3 regions of the Sphingomonas sp. HMP9 genome follow, and region 1 is predicted to be linked to each of the others. Evidence: riboswitches for the same ligand, from Rfam matches in the RefSeq annotation. Region 1 holds a riboswitch; each other region holds the start of a gene.

The links. Region 1 has a riboswitch for cobalamin ahead of HMP09_RS03715 (HoxN/HupN/NixA family nickel/cobalt transporter). Riboswitches for the same ligand answer to the same signal wherever they lie in the genome.
Region 2: it holds a riboswitch for cobalamin, as region 1 does, so the genes downstream of both, HMP09_RS04475 (DUF1636 domain-containing protein) here and HMP09_RS03715 (HoxN/HupN/NixA family nickel/cobalt transporter) in region 1, are expected to answer to the same signal.
Region 3: it holds a riboswitch for cobalamin, as region 1 does, so the genes downstream of both, HMP09_RS08580 (TonB-dependent receptor plug domain-containing protein) here and HMP09_RS03715 (HoxN/HupN/NixA family nickel/cobalt transporter) in region 1, are expected to answer to the same signal.

Annotation. Positions count from the first base shown of each region.
Region 1 covers NZ_AP022673.1:855,477-861,844, forward strand. The annotation lists gene cobW (cobalamin biosynthesis protein CobW) at 1-342, opposite strand, end outside; cobalamin riboswitch at 447-660, opposite strand; gene HMP09_RS03715 (HoxN/HupN/NixA family nickel/cobalt transporter) at 820-1,887, opposite strand; cobalamin riboswitch at 2,055-2,273, opposite strand; gene HMP09_RS03720 (S9 family peptidase) at 2,335-4,443, opposite strand; partial or broken gene HMP09_RS03725 (cytochrome P450) at 4,487-5,221, opposite strand; gene HMP09_RS03730 (IS256 family transposase) at 5,317-6,368, shown strand, end outside.
Region 2 covers NZ_AP022673.1:1,025,518-1,031,885, reverse strand. The annotation lists gene HMP09_RS04485 (NAD(P)/FAD-dependent oxidoreductase) at 1-553, opposite strand, end outside; gene cobO (cob(I)yrinic acid a,c-diamide adenosyltransferase) at 609-1,214, shown strand; cobalamin riboswitch at 1,408-1,603, shown strand; gene HMP09_RS04475 (DUF1636 domain-containing protein) at 1,776-2,183, shown strand; gene cobT (nicotinate-nucleotide--dimethylbenzimidazole phosphoribosyltransferase) at 2,180-3,193, shown strand; gene HMP09_RS04465 (histidine phosphatase family protein) at 3,190-3,759, shown strand; gene cobS (adenosylcobinamide-GDP ribazoletransferase) at 3,756-4,469, shown strand; gene HMP09_RS04455 (cobyric acid synthase) at 4,434-5,903, opposite strand; gene cbiB (adenosylcobinamide-phosphate synthase CbiB) at 5,891-6,368, opposite strand, start outside.
Region 3 covers NZ_AP022673.1:1,943,165-1,949,532, forward strand. The annotation lists gene HMP09_RS08580 (TonB-dependent receptor plug domain-containing protein) at 1-1,775, opposite strand, end outside; cobalamin riboswitch at 1,892-2,090, opposite strand; gene HMP09_RS08585 (TonB-dependent receptor) at 2,411-4,474, opposite strand; gene HMP09_RS08590 (DUF4126 domain-containing protein) at 4,523-5,113, opposite strand; partial or broken gene HMP09_RS18660 (hypothetical protein) at 5,172-5,237, shown strand; partial or broken gene HMP09_RS18390 (SDR family oxidoreductase) at 5,279-5,416, shown strand; gene msrB (peptide-methionine (R)-S-oxide reductase MsrB) at 5,433-5,882, shown strand; gene HMP09_RS08605 (hypothetical protein) at 5,976-6,119, shown strand.

The DNA of each region.
Region 1 (6,368 bases):
CTTGGGGAGCGCGAGGCCGGACGTTTCGATCAGGATGTGATCGGGGCGCGGGTCGAGCGCGAGCAGAGTCTCGACGGTCGGAATGAAGTCGTCAGCTACCGTGCAGCAGATACAGCCGTTCGCCAGCTCGACCACGTTCTCGGCCGGGCAATCGGGGATTGCGCAGCCCTTGAGAATGTCGCCGTCGATGCCGAGCGTTCCGAATTCGTTGACGACGACCGCGAGACGGCGACCGTTCGCGTTGCGGATCAGGTGGCTGATCAGCGTGGTCTTGCCGGCGCCCAGGAAGCCGGTAACGATGGTGACGGGGACTTTTGCCAGGGTTGGCGAACGGTCCGACATTGTTGTTCTCCTTCGAGCATACGCGGGCACGCACGACCTTTCGGCCGCACGCGTTCGTCGCTCAGACGGAGTACCGTGCCGCGACCATCCCCTGGATCAAGGCAAGAGCGACCGTTGCGCTGGCAGGTCTCCTGGCTCACGGGTCAAAGCTCGACATACGCCTTCCCAGGTTTGCACCCAGTGGCTGCCCCCTCGCGAAGGGCTTGTGCGTCTCGCTCACCGCTTACAGTTGCAGGGACAGCCGCGGCATTGGGAGGATACCTCCCGCACCGCATTCCCATTCAAGCCCCGAAGGGCACCGGCGCGATCTGTCGAGGTTCGGTGAAACCGAGCCTCGAGGGTGGGTTAGAGGAATATCTTTGGCGTGCCAACTCGCTCGGTCCCCTCATCCTGATGAAAGTCAGGATCCAGATTGACGGACGCTGTCGCCTGTGGCTCTGGATCCTGGGTCAAGCCCATGATGACGGGGTGCACTCGTCATCCGTGCACGACCTCGATCTCGTCGAAGCGTTTCCAGCGGTAGATCGCGAAGCTCAGCACCCAGCACAGCACGAACAGGCCGATGATCGCAAAGCCAAGGCCGTTGAAGTTCTCGCCGAGCGCGGTCGCCACGTCCCAGGTGCCGCCGGTCAAGCCAAGCTTCGCGCCCAGCAGTGCCAGCGTCTCGATCCCGCCGATCGCGATCGCGACGATCGCCGAGATCAGCGTGATCGTGATGTTGTAGTAGAGCTTGCGGATCGGCTTCACGAACGCCCATTCATACGCGCCGAGCATGACGACGCCGTCCGCCGTGTCGACCAGTGCCATGCCCGTCGCGAAGAGAATCGGGAGCACGAGGATGGTGCCGATCGACAGACCGTCCGCCGCCTGGCTCGCGGACAGGCCGAGGATCGCGACCTCGGTTGCGGTGTCGAAGCCTAGCCCGAACAGGAACCCGAGCGGGGCCATATGCCAGCTGCGCGTGACGAGCCGGAACATCGGCCGGAACAGGCGCGCGAGCAGCCCGCGGTTGCCGAGCAGCAGATCGAGGTCTTCCTCGACATAGACGCCGCCGCCGCGGACATGGCCGAACGTCCGCCACACGGAGCGCAGGATGACGAGGTTCATCGCCGCGATCGTGAACAGGAACACCGCCGAAATGACGGTGGCGACCACGCCGCCGACTTGCTTGAACGCCTCGAACTGCGCCAGCGCGCTGGCGGTGAGCGCGATCGCGACCGCGGCGATCAGCACGATCCCCGAATGGCCGATCGCGAACCAGAAGCCGACCGCGATCGGGCGCTGGCCGTCCTGCATCAGCTTGCGCGTCACGTTGTCGATCGCGGCGATGTGATCCGCATCGACTGCGTGGCGCAAACCCAGCCCCCAAGCGAGCAACGCGGTGCCGAGCATCAGCGGCTGCGCATTAAAAAGTGAGAACGCCCAGCCCCAGGCGGCGATGTTGGCCACGACAAGGGCTGCGAACATCCAGCCGATGCGTTTGCGCGTCGACAGTCGCCTGGGTTTATCGAGCGTCGCCGGTTTCTCGATCGTGACAGTCGTCATGCAGAACTCCCCGGCGTCCGACGAGGACCGGGGCCTGCCGCGAACGGCCGGGCCGTGCGACGACCGGACGCCATGAGCGACCGACGCACGACGCCGATGCGGCCCCCGCCACAAGGTCGTCGCTCAGACGGCGTTCACCGTGCCTCGGCCACCCCCTGGACCGGGACAAGAGCGACCAGACGCCGGCAGGTCTCCTGGCTCGCGGGTCAACGCTCGGCACCCACGCCTTCCCAGGCTCTTCGGCCCAGTGGCTGCCCTCGCGAAAAGGGCTCGTGCGCTTCGCTCGCCGCTTACAGTTGCAGGGACAGCCGCGGCATAGGACGGCGAACCGTCCGCACCGCATTCCCAATCAAGCCCTTCCGGGCACCGACGCGATCACGGGAAACGGCTCGAAGCCGCGTCCCGCGCGATCGGTACCCTGCTTTCGATCGCGTGCCAACGGGCGTGCTATTTCGTCAGGCCAAGTTGTTGCAGCATGAACGCCTGCCATTCGGCATTCTGGCGATAGCGTTCGAAGCGGCCCGACTTTCCGCCATGCCCAGCCTCCATGTTGACCCGGAACAGCAGCGGGTTCGTGTCGGTCTTCAGTTCGCGCAGCTTCGCCACCCATTTGGTCGGCTCGTAATATTGCACCTGGCTGTCCCACAGCCCGGTGCCGACATAGAGCGCCGGATACGCCTTCGCAGCGACGTTGTCGTAGGGCGAATAGCTCAGTATGTAATCGTACGACGCCTTCTGCGCGGGGTTGCCCCATTCGTCGTACTCGAACGTCGTCAGCGGGATCGACGCGTCGAGCATCGTCGTAACGACATCGACGAACGGCACCTGTGCGATGATCAGCTTGTAGTCCGCCGGCGCCATGTTCGCGACGCCGCCCATCAGCAGTCCGCCCGCGCTGCCGCCCATCGCGGCCACACGGTTCTTGGCGGCATATTTCTGCGCGACGAGATAGCGGGTGACATCGATGAAGTCGGTGAAGCTGTTCTTCTTGTTGAGCAGATGCCCGTCGTCATACCAGCCGCGCCCCATCTCCTGCCCGCCGCGGATGTGCGCGATCGCGTAGACGACGCTGCGATCGAGCAGGCCGATCCGGCCCGGATCGACCGCCGGATCGCTCGAAATGCCGTAGCTGCCATAGGCGTATTGGAAGAGCGGCGCGGTGCCGTCGCGCTTCACACCCTTGGCATAGACCAGCGAGACCGGGATCCGCGTACCGTCGCGAGCGGGTGCCCAGACGCGTTCGGTTACGTACTTCGCGGGATCATAGCCCGGCACCGGTGCGACCTTCAGCACGCGCCGCTCGCCGGTCTGCGCGTTGACCTCGTAGGTCGTCGTCGGGGTCACGAGCGAGCCATAGGTGTACCGAACCCACGGCGTCGCGGTTTCCTCGTTGACGTCGAGCGACATGCGATAGGCGGGTTCGTCGGCGGTGACGGGGGTCGACTTGCCCGCGTCGCTCAGCACGCGGATCATGCGATTGCCACCCTCGCGCTGGTCGATTGCGACGAACCCATCGAACGGCTTGAAGCTCTCGATGAAGACCCTGTCGCTGGCAACGGTCAGGTCATGCCAAGCAGGCCTTCCTTTGCCAAGATCGGCGTCGGCGACGGTGACGAGCTTGTAGTTCTCGGCATCCTTGTTGGTGCGGATAATCCAGCGTTTGCCGAGATGATCCGACCTGTAGCGGAACTCTCGCGCCCGCGGCGCGACGATCGTGAAATTCGTTGGCGTAGCGGCGGGAGCGCAACGCTGCTCGTCGCTGACCGTGCTGCTCACGCCGATGCACACGAACCTGTCGTCCGACGTACGCGAGACGTCGATCGAGAAGCTGTCGTCTTTCTCCTCATATAGCAGCCGGTCGCTCGCGACCGGGGTGCCGAGGACATGCGCCTTCACGCGGTAGCCGCGCAGCGTCACCGGGTCCTTCTCGACGTACAGGATCGTCTTGTTGTCGTCCGCCCAGACGACGTTGGGCTCGATGTTCGAGAGGGTGTCGGCGAGGAGCGCGCCGGTCGCGAGATCCTTCACCTTCAGCACATATTGGCGGCGCCCCACCGTATCCTCGGCCCAGGCGACGCGGCGGTTGTCGGGGCTCACCGCCCAATCGCTCAGCGCGAAGAAGCTGTGGCCCTTGGCCATTGCCGGCTGGTCGAACAGCATTTCGGGCGGCGCGGTGCGGCTGCCCTTGCGGCGCTCTAGGATCGGATAATCCGCGCCCGTCTGGAACCGGGAGCCGTAATAATAGCCGTTCTTGGCATAGGGGACCGAGCTGTCGTCCTGCTTGATATGCGCGACGGTGTCTTCGTAGAGCTTGGCCTCGAGCGGTTTCAGCGACGCGAGCTGCGCATCGGCATAGGCGTTCTCCGCGGCGAGATAGGCGAGCATCTGCGGGTTCTTGCGCGTGTCGTCGCGCAGCCAGTAATAATCGTCCTCGCGCGCGCCGTTGGGCGACGTCACCTGGAACGGCTTCTTCGCAACGCGCGGTGGCTGGACCTGCGCCACCGCGGCCGTCGCGAGCAGCGCCACACCGGCCAGCATCATGTAGCGCATCGTCATATCTTGCCCCGCCCAGTTGGTCGGCTGCGAAGATGACGAATTGTTACGGCGAAGCAAGCGGAACGAACGTCACCGGCAGACCGTCCTTCGGGCGTGGGATCGGGAACACCTGCCACGCATCACCGCTGCCCGGCGCCGCCTCGATCCGGTAGCGCGTCAGCAGATGCGCGATGAGCAGTCGCATCTGCATCGTCGCGAAGTGCAGCCCGATGCACATATGCGCGCCGCCGCCGAACGGCACCCACGCGAACCGGTGGCGGCCCTTCGACGCCTCGGGTGTGAAGCGCAGCGGATCGAACCGCTCGGGATCAGGCCAATATTCCGCCATGTGATGCGTATAGGTGATGCCGACGCCGACGCTGGTCCCCGCCGGAATGTCGAACCCGCCGAAGCGGAACGGCTTCAGCGCCCGCCGCGGGATCGACGGGACCGGCGGCATCATCCGCAGCGATTCCTTGAACGCATATTCGGTGAGGACGAGGCGATCGAGCTGCTCGGTCAGCGGCAGCGCCGTATCCAGCGCCGCGACCTCGCCACGCAACCGCTCCTGCCAGTCCGGGTTGCGCGCGAGCAGCATGACGAGGCTGGTCGCGGACGAGGTGATCGTGTCGTGCGCGGCCATCATCAGGAAGTTCATGTGGTCGGCGATCGCCAGCGCGGTCAGCGGTGCGCCGTCGTCATCGGTCGCACGGCAGAATTGCGAGAAGAAATCCTGTCCATCGCCGCTACGTCGCGCGGGGATCTCGCGCTCGAAAAAGTCGACGAGGTAGGCGCGCGAGCTATGTTGGAAAATGGGTGACGGTGGAGGATTGAAGGCGGCGTATCGAGGCGGGTGATGAGCCTGCCGGAACCTCTCAAGGAGAGCGATACGCCATGACCGATACTACCAACGTCGTTCAATTTCGCCAGCCCGATGATGTCGACGATCCGTTGACCGAGGTGCTGCGTGCCGGAGCTCGCCGGCTGCTTGCGCAGGCGGTGGAACTGGAGGCCGAGGCGTTCCTGGCGGCGCGAGACGACCTGCGACTACCCGATGGACGGTCGCGCCTGGTGCGCCACGGGCACGGGCCAGAGCGTCAGGTCCAGACCGGGATTGGCCCGGTGCCGGTGTCGCGCGTGAAGATCCGTGATCGCGGGGGGGCCGAGGAAGGGGAGCGTGTGCGCTTCTCGTCGGCAATCCTGCCGCGCTGGGCACGGCGGACCAAGAGCCTGGATGCGCTGCTGCCGGTGCTGTATCTGCGCGGGGTTTCGACCGGCGATTTTCAGGAGGCGCTCACGGCGCTCCTTGGCAAGGACGCGCCCAACCTTTCGCCGGCGGTGGTCGGTCGGCTCACCGCTGAATGGCAGGTCGAATACGAGCACTGGCAGGCGCGCGACCTATCGGCCCGCCGCTACGTGTATGTGTGGGCGGACGGCGTCTACCTGCAGGCGCGGATGGAGGATCATTCCGAGTGCATGCTGGTGCTGATCGGCGCCACGCCTGAGGGCAGGAAGGAACTGGTCGGCTTCCAGGTGGGCGTCCGTGAAAGCGCTCAGAGCTGGCGCGAGCTGCTCGTCGAGGTGAAACGGCGCGGCCTCGCAATCGCACCCGAGATCGCGGTGGGCGATGGCGCACTCGGCTTCTGGAAAGCGCTCGACGAAGTCTGGCCCAGCACGCGCCACCAGCGCTGCTGGGTGCACAAGATCGCCAACGTACTGAACAAGGTGCCCAAGTCGGTGCAGCCTGCAATAAAAGCTGACCTGCGCGAGATATATAGCGCGCCTGAGCGCGCAGCGGCGGAGAAGGCGATCGCCGTCTTTGTCGAGAAATATAGCGCGAAATACACCAAGGCCGTCGAATGCCTGACCAAGGATCGCGAGAGGCTGCTCACCTTCTTCGACTTCCCCGCCGAGCACTGGGACCATCTGCGGACGTCGAACCCGAT
Region 2 (6,368 bases), 170 kb from region 1:
TCAGGACCTTCCGGCCGAGATGGCGCGGGTCCTTGATCTGGCTCCACAACTTGCCGTCGGAGAAGGTGCCGGCGCCGCCTTCGCCGAACTGGACGTTGGATTCGGGGTTGAGGACGCTCTTGCGCCAGAGGCCCCATGTGTCCTTGGTGCGCTCGCGTACGACCTTGCCGCGGTCGAGGATGATCGGGCGGAACCCCATCTGCGCGAGGATGAGTCCTGCGAACAGGCCGCAGGGCCCTGCGCCAACGACCACCGGGCGCGGGCCGGTATAGCTCGGGCCGCCCTTGGTGACGAAGCGATACCCGGTGTCGGGGGTGCGCTGGACGTGGCGATCCTTGCGGAAGCGGGTGAGGACAGTGTCCTCGTTCTTCAGCGTGACGTCGACCGAATAGACGAGTTGGATGTCCATTTTGTCGCGCGCGTCGTGCGCGCGCCGCGCGATCGTGTAGCGGATCAGGTCGCGCGGCGTCACGCGCAGCCGGTCGCGGATCGCGGCGGGGAGCGCCTCGTCGGCGTGGTTGAGCGGCAGCTTGAGGTCGGTGATGCGGAGCATGAGGCACGCTCTAGCGCCGCGCGGCGCGATCCGCCATCGGGGAGCGGGAGAGGACATGATCATGCGGACCGATGACGAGCAGAATGCCAAGAGCGCCAAGCGCAAGGAGGTCCATGACCGGATCGTCGCGACCAAGACGATCGAGAAGGGGCTGATCATCGTCCACACGGGCAAGGGCAAGGGCAAGTCGACCGCCGCCTTCGGCATGGCGGTGCGGATGATCGGGCACGGCCGGAAAGTCGGCGTCGTCCAGTTCGTCAAGGGCGCGATGGCGACGGGCGAGAAGGCGGTCTTCGACGCGTTTCCCGTGCTGTGCGAATTCAAGCCGATGGGCGAGGGGTTCACCTGGGATACGCAGGATCGCGCGCGCGACATCGCGGTGGCGCGCGAGGCGTGGGACGAGGTCAAGCGCATGATCGCGGATCCGTCGTATGCCATGGTCGTGGCGGACGAGCTGAACATCGTGTTGCGGTATGAGTATCTGCCCGTCGACGAGGTTCTCGCGGTGTTGGCGGCCAAGCCCGAGATGACGCATGTCGTGGTGACTGGGCGGAACGCGCCGGATGCGTTGATCGAGATGGCGGACCTGGTGACCGAGATGACGCAGGTGAAGCATCCGTTCCGGTCGGGCGTGAAGGCGCAGCTGGGGGTGGAGTTCTAGGGGCGCGCCGCGATCGTCGACGTCCGTCATCCGTCCTCCGTCATCCTGACGAAAGTCAGGATCCAGAGCCAAAGAGGGTAGCGCTCGTTACCCTGGATCCTGACTTTCGTCAGGATGACGGGGGTGGGTGGGACATGCTGGCGCGTGTCCTAAGGATACTGCCCGTGTCTTGCGTCGCCTCTTCCGCCCGCGTATCGCTCGACCCGCGACAGGTTTTCCCGAGGCGGCAACGCTGAGGGGAATGAAAATGGGAACGGGAAACACCCGGCTGCCCCTGCAACTGTACGCGGCGAGCCATCGTGCCACATGCCATTGGGATACTCCCGAGAAGGCGGCGCGGACGGCGTTGACCCGCGAGCCAGGAGACCTGCCTGTCGCGGTCGTCTTTCGTCCGGCCAGGGTGCGCCGAACGGACGGGTAACACCCCGAGCGACGACATCGCTTCGTGTCGCGCAAAGGCTGGAGGCGTGCGCCTTTTGCCCTTCGCGTGGTGCGGGACCGACTGTCCGAAGGGGTTCCTATGCCAATAGTGATATGTTTTGAGATCATCCGGGAACGGACATGCTGAAGCCGGTCGAGGACGGCGTCGCGGTGGTCGCGTGCAACACGTGCCGCCATTCCGCCGACGCGCGCGACGACGGTGACGGCGTGCGCGGCGGCGCCCGGCTGGTCAGCGCGTTGAAGGCCGTGCAGGCGACCGATCCGGCATATGCCGGGGTCGCGGTGCAGGAGATGCCGTGCCTGTTCGCGTGCCAGGATTTCTGCACGATCCACCTGCGCGCGCCTGCCAAGGTCGGCTATGTGCTCGGCCGGTTCGAGGCTACCGAGGATGCTGCGCGGGCGATCCTCGATTACGCGAAGCTCTACGGCGAGAGCGCATTCGGCCAGGTGCCGTTCAAGCAATGGCCGCAGGGTGTGAAAGGGCATTTCATCACGCGGACTCCGCCGGAGGGGTTCCTGGTCGAATGACCGCGTTTGCGACACCCGCCGCGTTTCTGGCGGCGTTGCGCGGATTGCCGCGGGCCGACGCGGCGGCGCGGTCCGCCGCGATCGCCCGGCAGGGGGATCTGACGAAGCCGCCGGGGTCGCTCGGGCGGCTGGAGGATATCGCGGTGTTCATGGCTGGCTGGCAGGGCAACCCGCTGCCCCGGCTCGATCGCGGCAGTGCTGTGGTGTTCGCTGGCAATCACGGCATCGTCGCGCGCGGCGTGAGTGCGTTTCCGGCCTCCGTCACAGCCCAGATGGTCGCCAATTTTCAGGCGGGCGGCGCGGCGATCAACGCACTGTCGCGCGCCGCGGGGCTCGACCTCAAGATCGTTTCGCTAGATCTCGACCAGCCGACGGCGGACTTCACGCAAGCCCCGGCGATGTCGGAGGACGAGTGCCTCGCGGCGATCAACGCGGGCGCGGCGGCAGTCGCCGATGCGCCGGATCTGGTCGTCCTCGGCGAAATGGGAATCGGCAACTCGACCACTGCCGCCGCGCTGTGTCTGGCGAGCTTCGGCGGGTCGGCACGCGACTGGGTCGGGCCGGGCACTGGCGTCGATGACGAGGGTATTGCGCGGAAGATCGCGGTCGTCGACGAGGGGCTCGCGCTGCACCGCGACGGGCTGGGCACGCCGTTCGAGATCCTGCGGCGGCTCGGCGGACGCGAGCTGGCGGCGATCGCGGGCGCGGTGCTTGCCGCGCGGTTGGCGGGTGTGCCGGTGATGCTCGACGGGTTCATCTGTTGTGCAGCGGTCGCGCCGTTGGCGGCAGCGTGCCCCGACATCCTCGCGCATTGCCTGGCGGGACACGTCTCGGCCGAGCCGGGACACCAGCGCCTGCTGGAGCACATGGCCCTCGCTCCATTGCTGTCGCTCGGGATGCGGCTGGGCGAGGGTAGCGGCGCTGCGACCGCGACGTTGCTTGTCCGCGCCGCATTGGCGGTGCACGCCGAGATGGCGACCTTCGCCGAGGCAGGCGTTTCCGCGGCGTGAGCGCGCACATGCTGTATCTGATGCGGCACGGTGCGCCGGCGGTGGCGGGGCGGCTCCTCGGGCGAACCGACGATCCGGCGACCGAGGCGGGGATCGCAGCCTGTTTAGCGCGGGCCAGCGGGCTTGAGATCGACCGGATCGAGGCATCCGACCTGATCCGCGCGCGCGGCTGTGCGCAGGCCATCGGCGAGCTGCGAGGCGTTGCGGTCGAGACCGATCCACGTTGGCGGGAACTGGATTTCGGCGCGTGGGACGGGCTGGCCCCGGCGGCAATCGACCCAACCCGACTGGCCGCCTTCTACGACGATCCGGACGCCGCGCCGCCCCCCGACGGCGAGCGCTGGTCCGCGTTGCAGGCCCGTGTCGCGCAGGCCCTTGCCGCTGTGCCGCCAAGATCGACGTTGGTCGTAACGCACGGTGGCACGATCCGCGCGGCACTCGCGGCGTTGTGCGGGTTCGATCGGCGGCAGATATGGGCATTCGACCTCCCTTATGCTGCGCTTGTCTCGCTACGGATCTGGCCGGGCCCGACGCGGACCGTGCAGATCGTCGGGCTGGCGACGTGAGACGGCTGATCGTCGCGTTCGGGTTCCTCACTCGCTTGCCGATGCCGCGCGTCGATAGCGGCGCCGAGGATTTCGCCGCGGCGATCCGTTTCTATCCCGTCGTCGGCCTGGCGATCGGCGCGATCGTCGCAGTCGCCGGCTGGCTGGGCGCGCTGGTCGATCCGTGGACAGGCGCCTGTGCCGCGCTACTGGTGTGGATCGCGGTCACCGGTGCGCTGCATCTCGACGGTCTCGCCGATCTCGCCGACGGGCTCGGCGCGGCACATGGCGATCGGACGCGGCTGCTCGCGGTCATGGCCGATCCGCATATCGGCAGCTTCGGCGTCGTCGCGATCGTAGGGCAGATGCTCGCCAAGCTCGTGCTGTTGCATGCGATCGGACCGCACTGGCCCCTGATCCTCGTACCGTTCGCCGCGAGGATGGGGCCGCTACTCTGGTCGAAGCTGTTGCCGCCACTCCGGCCCGGTGGCCTCGGCGCAGCGGTCGCCGGCGCGGTCCGCCCTCGCGACCTGCTCGGGTGGGGCCTGCTACTCGCGCTCGCTGCCGTCGCAGTACCGGCGCTGCTTGCCCTTCCGCTCGTAGCGGTGGCCGTCGCGGCATGGTTGCGGCGGACGCTCGGTGGGGTGACTGGCGACGCGCATGGTGCCGGGATCGAGATCGTCGAAACCGGGTTGTTAGTCGCGCTCGCGGTGGCCCGCGCGCTCGCTTAGCGCTAGCAGCGCGTCCAAGTCGACATGCCGCTCGAGCGTCGCGGCGATCGCATCCAGCGCGTCATCGATCGAGGCCGCATGATCGGGCCCGCTGCCCGCGACACCCAACCGGGCCAGCCACGCCGCGCGCTGCTCCGCAAGCGCGAGCAGACCGTGGACATAGCTGCCCGACACCAGCCCGTCCGCACTCGTCGCACCCTCGGGACTGCCATCGGCACGGTGCCCGACCGGACGGGCGGTCGCTGGCCCGGTGGTCGCCCCCATGTGCATCTCATAGCCCTCGAAAGACGCGCCCCGTGCCCGGCCGCGAACTCGCTCCAGCGTCTTGTGGCCGGTAAGAACCGTGTCGACATCGAGCAGCCCTAGCCCCTCGACGCGGCTCGCCGGCCCCTCGATCCCGTCCGGGTCGGCGATACTGCGACCGAGCATCTGATACCCGCCGCAAAGCCCGAGCACGGGCTTGCCGCGACGATGATGCGCATGGATGTCGATGTCCCATCCCTGCGCGCGCACGAAGGCGAGATCCGGGATCGTCGCCTTCGATCCCGCGAGCACGATCATGTCGACGTCCGGGATTGGGGTGCCGGGCGGTACCATCACCACCGCGACGCCGCGTTCGAGCCGAAGCGGATCGAGGTCATCAAAATTGGCGATCCGCGGCGTGATCGGACAGGCGATCGTGACCCGGCGCTGCGCACTGGCGGCAGGTCGTTCGAGGATCACCGCATCCTCGCTCGGCAGCCTCACCGCATCGGCTAGCCACGGCACGACGCCATAGCCCCGCCACCCGCTCCGCGCTTCGATCGCGCGATACCCGTCGTCGAACAGCGCGGGGTCGCCGCGAAACTTGTTGATCAGGAAGCCGTGGATCATCGCCGCGTCGGCCGGGTCGATCACCGCGCGCGTGCCGACGATCGCCGCGATCACGCCACCGCGGTCGATATCGCCGACCAGCACCACTGGCACGCTCGCGGCGCGCGCGAAGCCCATGTTGGCAATGTCCCCGGCACGCAGGTTGATCTCCGCCGGGCTGCCTGCGCCTTCGACGACGACGAGATCGCAGCCGGACGACAACCGTTCGAAGCTGTCGAGCACGTTTACCAGCAGCCCTTCGCGCCCCTCGCGCCAGCGCGCTGCGGCCAGCGTGCCGCGCACCTGGCCGCGGACGATCAGCTGCGACGTGCGATCGCCCTGAGGCTTGAGCAGGACCGGGTTCATGTCGACGCTGGGCGCGACGCGGCACGCGATCGCCTGCGTCGCCTGGGCACGACCGATCTCTCCGCCATCGGCCGTGACGGCGGCATTGTTCGACATGTTCTGGGGCTTGAAAGGACGGACCGACAGCCCGCGATTGGCGAACGCGCGGCATAATCCCGCGACCAACACCGATTTGCCGACGTCCGACCCGGTTCCCTGAAGCATCAGAGCGCCCATGCGATCCCCCCGGCAATGACGAGCAAAAGCACGCAGGCGCGGCGATAGATGCCGAGCGCGGCGCGGAGGTCGGCTGCGGTCGCGTCCACGCGGCCGTCGCCAATATAGGGCTTGGCGACGCTGACCCCGTCATAGGCGATCGGCCCGGCAAGACGAAGGCCTAGCAGGCCCGCCATGGCCGCTTCGGGCCAGCCGGCGTTGGGCGAGGCGTGGTTACCCGCATCGCGCAGCATCGTCCGCCACCCTGCAACGCGCCACCCCGCTGTACACAACACTACGCCGCTCACCCGCGCCGGTATCAGGTTGGCAAGATCGTCGGTGCGGGCGGCAGCCCAGCCGAACGCGCGCCATCGTTCCTCGCGGTGCCCGATCAGGCTGTCGGCAGTGTTGATCGCCTTATACGCCCATAGACCCGGCAGTCCGGCGGCCAGCAGCCAGAACAGCGGCGCAACGACGCCGTCGCAA
Region 3 (6,368 bases), 1.1 Mb from region 1:
ATCGGCAGCTCCGCACGAACCCCGGCGAGCGCATAGCCGTCGAGCCGCGTGGTATTGCCGGCGTCGTCGAAGCTGTCACCGACCATCGTCACGGTGCCGCCGACGGACAGGCCGAACCCGAACCGGTAATCGGCATCGACGCTCGCGGTCTGCTTGGGGCGCCGCGCGAGATCATTGCCGAAATTGTCGCCGATCGAACGGTTCTCGGTGTCGATATAGCTGTAGTTTGCCGTCAGCGTCAGCGCGTCGACCGGGCGCAACGCGAGCGTAAACTCGACGCCCTCCGCTTCGGCCCGCGCAACATTGTCGTAGACGCCGAACGGACGGTTGGCGCAGATCGAGTCGCGCGTCGCCAGCTCGGCCGGGCTGCAATCGCGAAAGTCGATCTGGTTGCGCGTGCGGCGATTGAAATAGGTGACGCCGACGCGTGCCCGGTTACCGAGAAACGCCTGTTCGACGCCGACGTCGAAGTTGCGCGCGGTCTCCGGAGCGAGGAAGGAATTCCCGTAGTCGGAGAAGAGCTGGTACAAGGTCGGTGCCTTGAAGCCCTCGCCGTAGCTGGCGCGGAAAGTGGTGCCAGCGTTGAGGGCAAGTGCAGCGTTCGCGCCGACCGTCGTGTGGCTGCCAAAATCGTCGTGATCGTCGTTGCGGATGCCGCCGGTGACGGTGAGAATGTCGAGCGGCTTGACGATCAGCTGGCCGTACACACTGGTGATGCCGGTATCCGCGAAGGTAGTGCCGTCGTTGAAACGGCTGTTCTCGCGCTCGACGCCTGCGACCACGCGCACCCGGTCGATCGGGCGGAAGTCGCCTTGGTACTCATAGCGCTCGCTGCGGCCGCGACCGATGAACGATATGTCGCCGCCGGGGTTGGAGAAGTTGTCGCGGTTGATGTCGGCGATCGTGAACGCCACGCGATTGTTGAACCGGCCGTCGGCCAGGTTCGCATGCAGCCCGGCATAGCCGTACACCTCCTGCGTCGTGCCATATGCGGGGCTGTCCGCCACCACGTACGTCTCCGGGTCGAAACCATCGTCGATGTCGACACGGCTGTCCGCGAAATAGCCGCGCAGGTCGAGGCCGATGCCCGGCGCGAACTCGACGCCGAGCCGCCCGGTCGCGCCATATTGACGATAGCCGTCGCGCTCGGTGCCGCTGGCCGCCGACGAGATGCCGTCGGTGCGCAGATATCCGCCGGTCAGCGATCCCGACACCGGCCCCGACTTGCCCGAGACGCCGGCGCTGGCGAACACGCCGTCGGCATAGCCATATTCGGCGTTGGCGCGCGCCTGGACGCCTTCGGTCGGCGCGGCGGTGATGATGTTGACGACGCCGCCGATCGCCTGGCTGCCCCACGGCACCGAGTTCGGCCCGCGCAACACCTCGATCCGCTCGACCGAGCTCGACAGGAGGTTGCCGAAGTTGAAGCCGCCGCCGGTCGACGACGGATCGTTGACGCGCACGCCGTCGATCACGACGAGCGTCTGGTCCGCCTCGGCGCCGCGGATGCGGACGCTGGTCAGCGCACCGACCGTGCCGTTGCGCGTGACGGTGACGCCGGGCGTGGTCGCGAGCAGGTCGGACACCACGGTGGTTTGCCGGCGCTCGATCTCGGCGCGGTCGATCACGGTCACGGCTTGGCCGATCTCGCTCAGCGGTTGCGCCGCGCGGGTCGCGGTGACGACGATGTCGGAGGCATCGCTATCGGGGATCGTCTGGGCATTCGCCGGTGCCACGATCATCGCGGCGCCCAGGAGAAGGAAGAACTTCGTCATCAGGCACGTCCTAACCAGAACCGCCTGCGACCATTCGCAGCGCGGCCAGACGTCTCTCGCTCGAGGAAACCCGGCTATGCCGGAGCACTCGTCCGCGCCGGACACCCGCCCGCGCAGTGGATCGACCGTGAGAGGCAGGTCTCCTGGCTTCCGGGTCGCCGCGTCCACCCCGCCTTCCCAGGTCGAAACCCAGTGGCATATTCGGGGTGGCCGCTATCCGGTCACAGTTGCGGGTACAGCGCCGGTCTTGCGGATCTCCGCGCACCGACTTCCCTTTTGATCCCGTCGCCGGGAACCCTTCACGAGGGCGGCATTAGTCGCGCGCCAGGCACGGGTCAACGCGGGGGATAAGGAGCATCGACCCGCAAGGGGGCGCTGGGGTAAGCAGGCTGACCATCCATAGCACCACCCCGGCGCAGGCCGGGGCCCAGTTGGGAAACGTCGCTAAGGGAGCGCTGCCCCTCGTTACTGCGACCTTGCCAACTGGGCCCCGGCCTTCGCCGGGGTGGTGGCGTGTTGGTCAGGACGACGCGTTCCCTTCCTTGCTCTCCCGCGAAGGCGGGAGCCCAGACTGGGTCCCCGCCTTCGCGGGGGAAACACGCTATCTTCGTTTCCTTGGCGGGGCGAAATGAATCTTACCGGAGCCCGTACCGCAGCCCCACCCAGATCGTCCGCGGGGTCGCGCGCTCGACGATGGTCGCGCCGCTGATCCCTGCCTCGACGCGCTCGTCGAACAGATTCTCCCCGCGCAGTTCAGCGACCAGCGAGCGCGTGATCGGTAACGCCGCATACGCATCCAGCGTCGTCGCCGGAGCGAGCACCCGCGTGTTCTGGTCGTCGTCATACTGTCGCCCGATATGCCGCACCGTCAGCGACACCGCCGCCGCCTCGCGCCGCCAGTCGACCGTCCCCGACACCTGGTCGCGCGGCGTCTGCGCCGGTCGCAAGCCGTCCAACGCGGCGGTGATCCCCGAACCCTCGACCGTCGAACTCGTATGCGACCATGACGCCTGCACACCGATCGGACCGGGCCGATACGCCGCATCCAGCTCGAACCCCTGCGCGCGGATCGCGTCGAGATTCTGGCGGACACGGTAGGTGGTCACCCCCGGCAGCACCTGCGATGGACTGGTCGTCGTGACGTTCGCCACGGCATCCTTCAGCCGGTTGTAGAAATAGGTCGCGGCGATGCTCATCCCCGGCGCCGGTGCCAGCGTGACACCACCCTCGACCCCCGTCAGCCGTTCCGGCGACAGCAGTGCATTGGCCGCGGTCGCATCATTGCCGACACGGAACGGCCGATACAGCTCGTTGAGCGTCGGCAACCGCCATCCGCGATACCCAGCCGCGCGCAGCGTGATCGCCTCGACCGGCTGGTACGCCACGCCCGCCCGCCCCGTCGTCTCGCTGCCGTCGCGATCCGCATAGCGCAGGTTGGTCAATGCCGCCCCGCCCGCCAGCGGCCGTTCGGTCAGATAGCCGCCATCGATCGACCACCAGTCGACCCGCCCGCCAAGGCTGACCGTAAAGTCGCCCGCCACCAGGCTCCCATCCGCGAACATACCGGTCGTCGTCGTACTACCGCCAGCCTCGCGCCGCCGCGTCGGCACCGCGGACACGAACGTATAGAGCTCCTGCGTCTTGCCGCGGACATCGCGAACATCCGCACCCAGCCTGAGCGTGATATTCTCCCCCAGCGGCGGAGCGATCTCGATGCGCCCGCCCATCCCGGTCGCCGGCGTATTATACTGGTTCAGCGACTGGATCGCGGTCGTCCGCGGCGCATTGATGCTGTTGAAGCTGCTCGCGAACGCCCGCGTCTGCAGATACGCCAGCGCCGAATAGCCCCAGCGCCCGCGCCCGATCAGCCGGACGCTCGCATCCGCGCCCTCGCTTGTATTATCGGTAAAGTCGCTCCCCCGGTCGCGCCGATCGGTGAACGCGCTCGCATTCATCTGCACTTCGGTCTTCGCACCGATCCCGATCACGGTCCGCAACGCCCCCGACGCCTGCTCGTACGGCGCAGCGCGATCGACGATCCCTCGGCTTTCTTCGACTGTCGGCGTAAAGCCGTCGCCACGGGCATACGCGCCCGACACGGTCGCAAACCCCGACTCGCGCACCAGGGCTGCCGACCCCTGCGCATCGACTGAATCCCGGCTGCCATACGCAACGCTGCCCTGGAGCGGCGTTGCCCGGTCCGGCGTCGCACTCTCAAGCTCGACCGTCCCGGCCAGCGCCCCCGGCCCCTGGTACCCGCTTCCGCCACCGCGCGTGACGCGGATGCGCCCGAGACGCCCCGTCGCATAGGCCGGAAACGCAACCCAGCCGCCGAACGGATCCGCCTGCGGTACGCCGTCGAACACCAGTAGCGCGCGACTGGACGCGTTGCCGCCGATGCCCCGCAGCGAAATTCCCTGGCTGGTCGGATTGGCACTGCGCGAATCCGACCGGCGGAATTGCTGCAGCCCAGCGACATCGGCCAGCACGCTTTCCAGCCGGTTGCTCGCATTCGCCTGGATCCGGTCGCGGTCGATCGTGACGATGTCGTACGCACGATCGCCGGGCGCGTTCGCAAGCCCGCGCCCGGTGACGACGATGTCAGCCGGTTGACCGGCAGGCGCAACGGTCATTTGCGCGACCGCACGGCCGGACGAAAGCAGCACGAAGGCGAGCGTAGTGAGCGAGATACGGATCATCGCCGGCGCATGGCAGCTTTTCCGCCCGCCCGGAATACGCCTCCGACGTCAGGCCGCGCGGAGAGACCCCGCGTTGCGCGCGATCGCCGCCGCCCCCGCAAGGACCGCGGCATCCTCGACGAACCCCGTCGGCGTCTGGCCGTATTGCGCCATCGCCGCCATCCGCGCGCGCCAGCCGGGATAGGATGCCGCCACCGCGGTCAGTCCGCCGACCGCGGCACCGATCCACCGTTGCCGCCGCGGGACAAGCGACGCGCCCGCGATCGCCGACGTGATGAAGCGCGCGGCCAGCCCGATCGCGACGATCCGGTCGGGCGCGGTCTTCTGCTTGTCGCCTGCCATCTCGCCGATCGCGAGCGCCAGCGCACCCGCCGCGACGAGGGGATGCGACAACAGCTTGGGCGCACCATTGTCGGCGGGCAATTCGTTGCGCGCCGCTGCGATGGCGACCGTGGCGAGCGGCGTCATCGCGCGCTGGCCACCAACAAGGCCCATCAGGAAGGATGCGAGCATGATGATCTCCGGGAAAGCAGGTTCGAACGCATCAACGCGCGCGGGGCCAGCCAGGGTCCGCCATGCCAGCCCGCCGGCGATCTCCTTGGTTTTGCTTGGAAACCGGTACGTGTGCCGGTCGTTCATCGCGGTATCTCCCAAAGTTTGAGGACATGGATCGACGAGATTTGATGGTAAGGTCATAGTGATAACCGGTGCCGCATCGGGCATCGGCGAACGGGCCGCACGTCGCTTTGCCGCAAAAGGCGCGACGCTGGTGCTCGGCGACAAGGACGCGGACAGCCTCGCAAGGGTCGCCGCCAGCCGCCCGAGGACATCGCCGGCGCCATCGCGTTTTTGGCTAGCGCAAACGCGCACTATATAATCGGGGTCAACCTGCCGGTAGACGGCGGCCTGTCCGCCTCGAACGGCCAACCGGCGCTCTCCTGAGCGCGAGAGGATCAGCATGACCGACTACAAGAAGACCGACGAAGCGATCGCCAATCTCACCCCCGAGCAGTTCCACGTCACGCAGCAGAGCGGCACCGAGCGGCCGGGCACGGGCGAATATCTCAACACGCGCGAGCCCGGTCTCTACGTCGACATCGTCTCGGGCGAGCCGCTGTTCGCGTCCGCGGACAAGTTCGATTCGCATTGCGGCTGGCCGAGCTTCACCAAGCCGATCATGCCCGAGCACGTCGCCGAACTGCACGATCGCAGCCACGGCATGGTCCGCACCGAGATCCGTTCGGCAGGCGCCGACAGCCATCTCGGCCACGTGTTCGAAGATGGCCCGCAGGACAAGGGGGGCCTGCGCTACTGCATCAACTCCGCGTCGCTGCGGTTCGTCCCGCGCGCCGACATGGAAGCCAACGGATATGCCGCCTACCTGACGCAGGTCGACGCGGCGGGCTGAACGTCCGGCGTGACGGTGTGTCGCACAGGCACGCCGTCACGTCTTGACGACACTTCCTTTCAGCGCCGGATCGCGAGCTTCGCACCCAGCGTCGTGACCAGCCCGAATACGGCGTGGTTCACGCTGTGTTTCCCGATCGGACAGCTCGCCGCTCCTGCGATCGCCCGCCACCAAGAGCGCAATGATGCGCAGCCCGGCCACGAGCCCGCCTGCGACCGCGCCGGCCGCTCGTCGTGACTGCGCCATACCTGGATCCATGGTTTCGCCCCGGAAGTTCTGCCGCCCACAACGCGGGGATCGCAATTTGGCCCACCCCGTCGGGTCGGCCGATCATCTTTGCGAATCATTGGCTTAGCCGCCGGAACAGCAGCCTTGCGAGACTGTTTCGATACCATGACCCTCCGCGGCGGCCCTGCCCCGCGTGCCGCCACCGCGAGCCCGACCCCCGATCCGACCCCGATCCGACCCCGATCCGACCCCGATCCG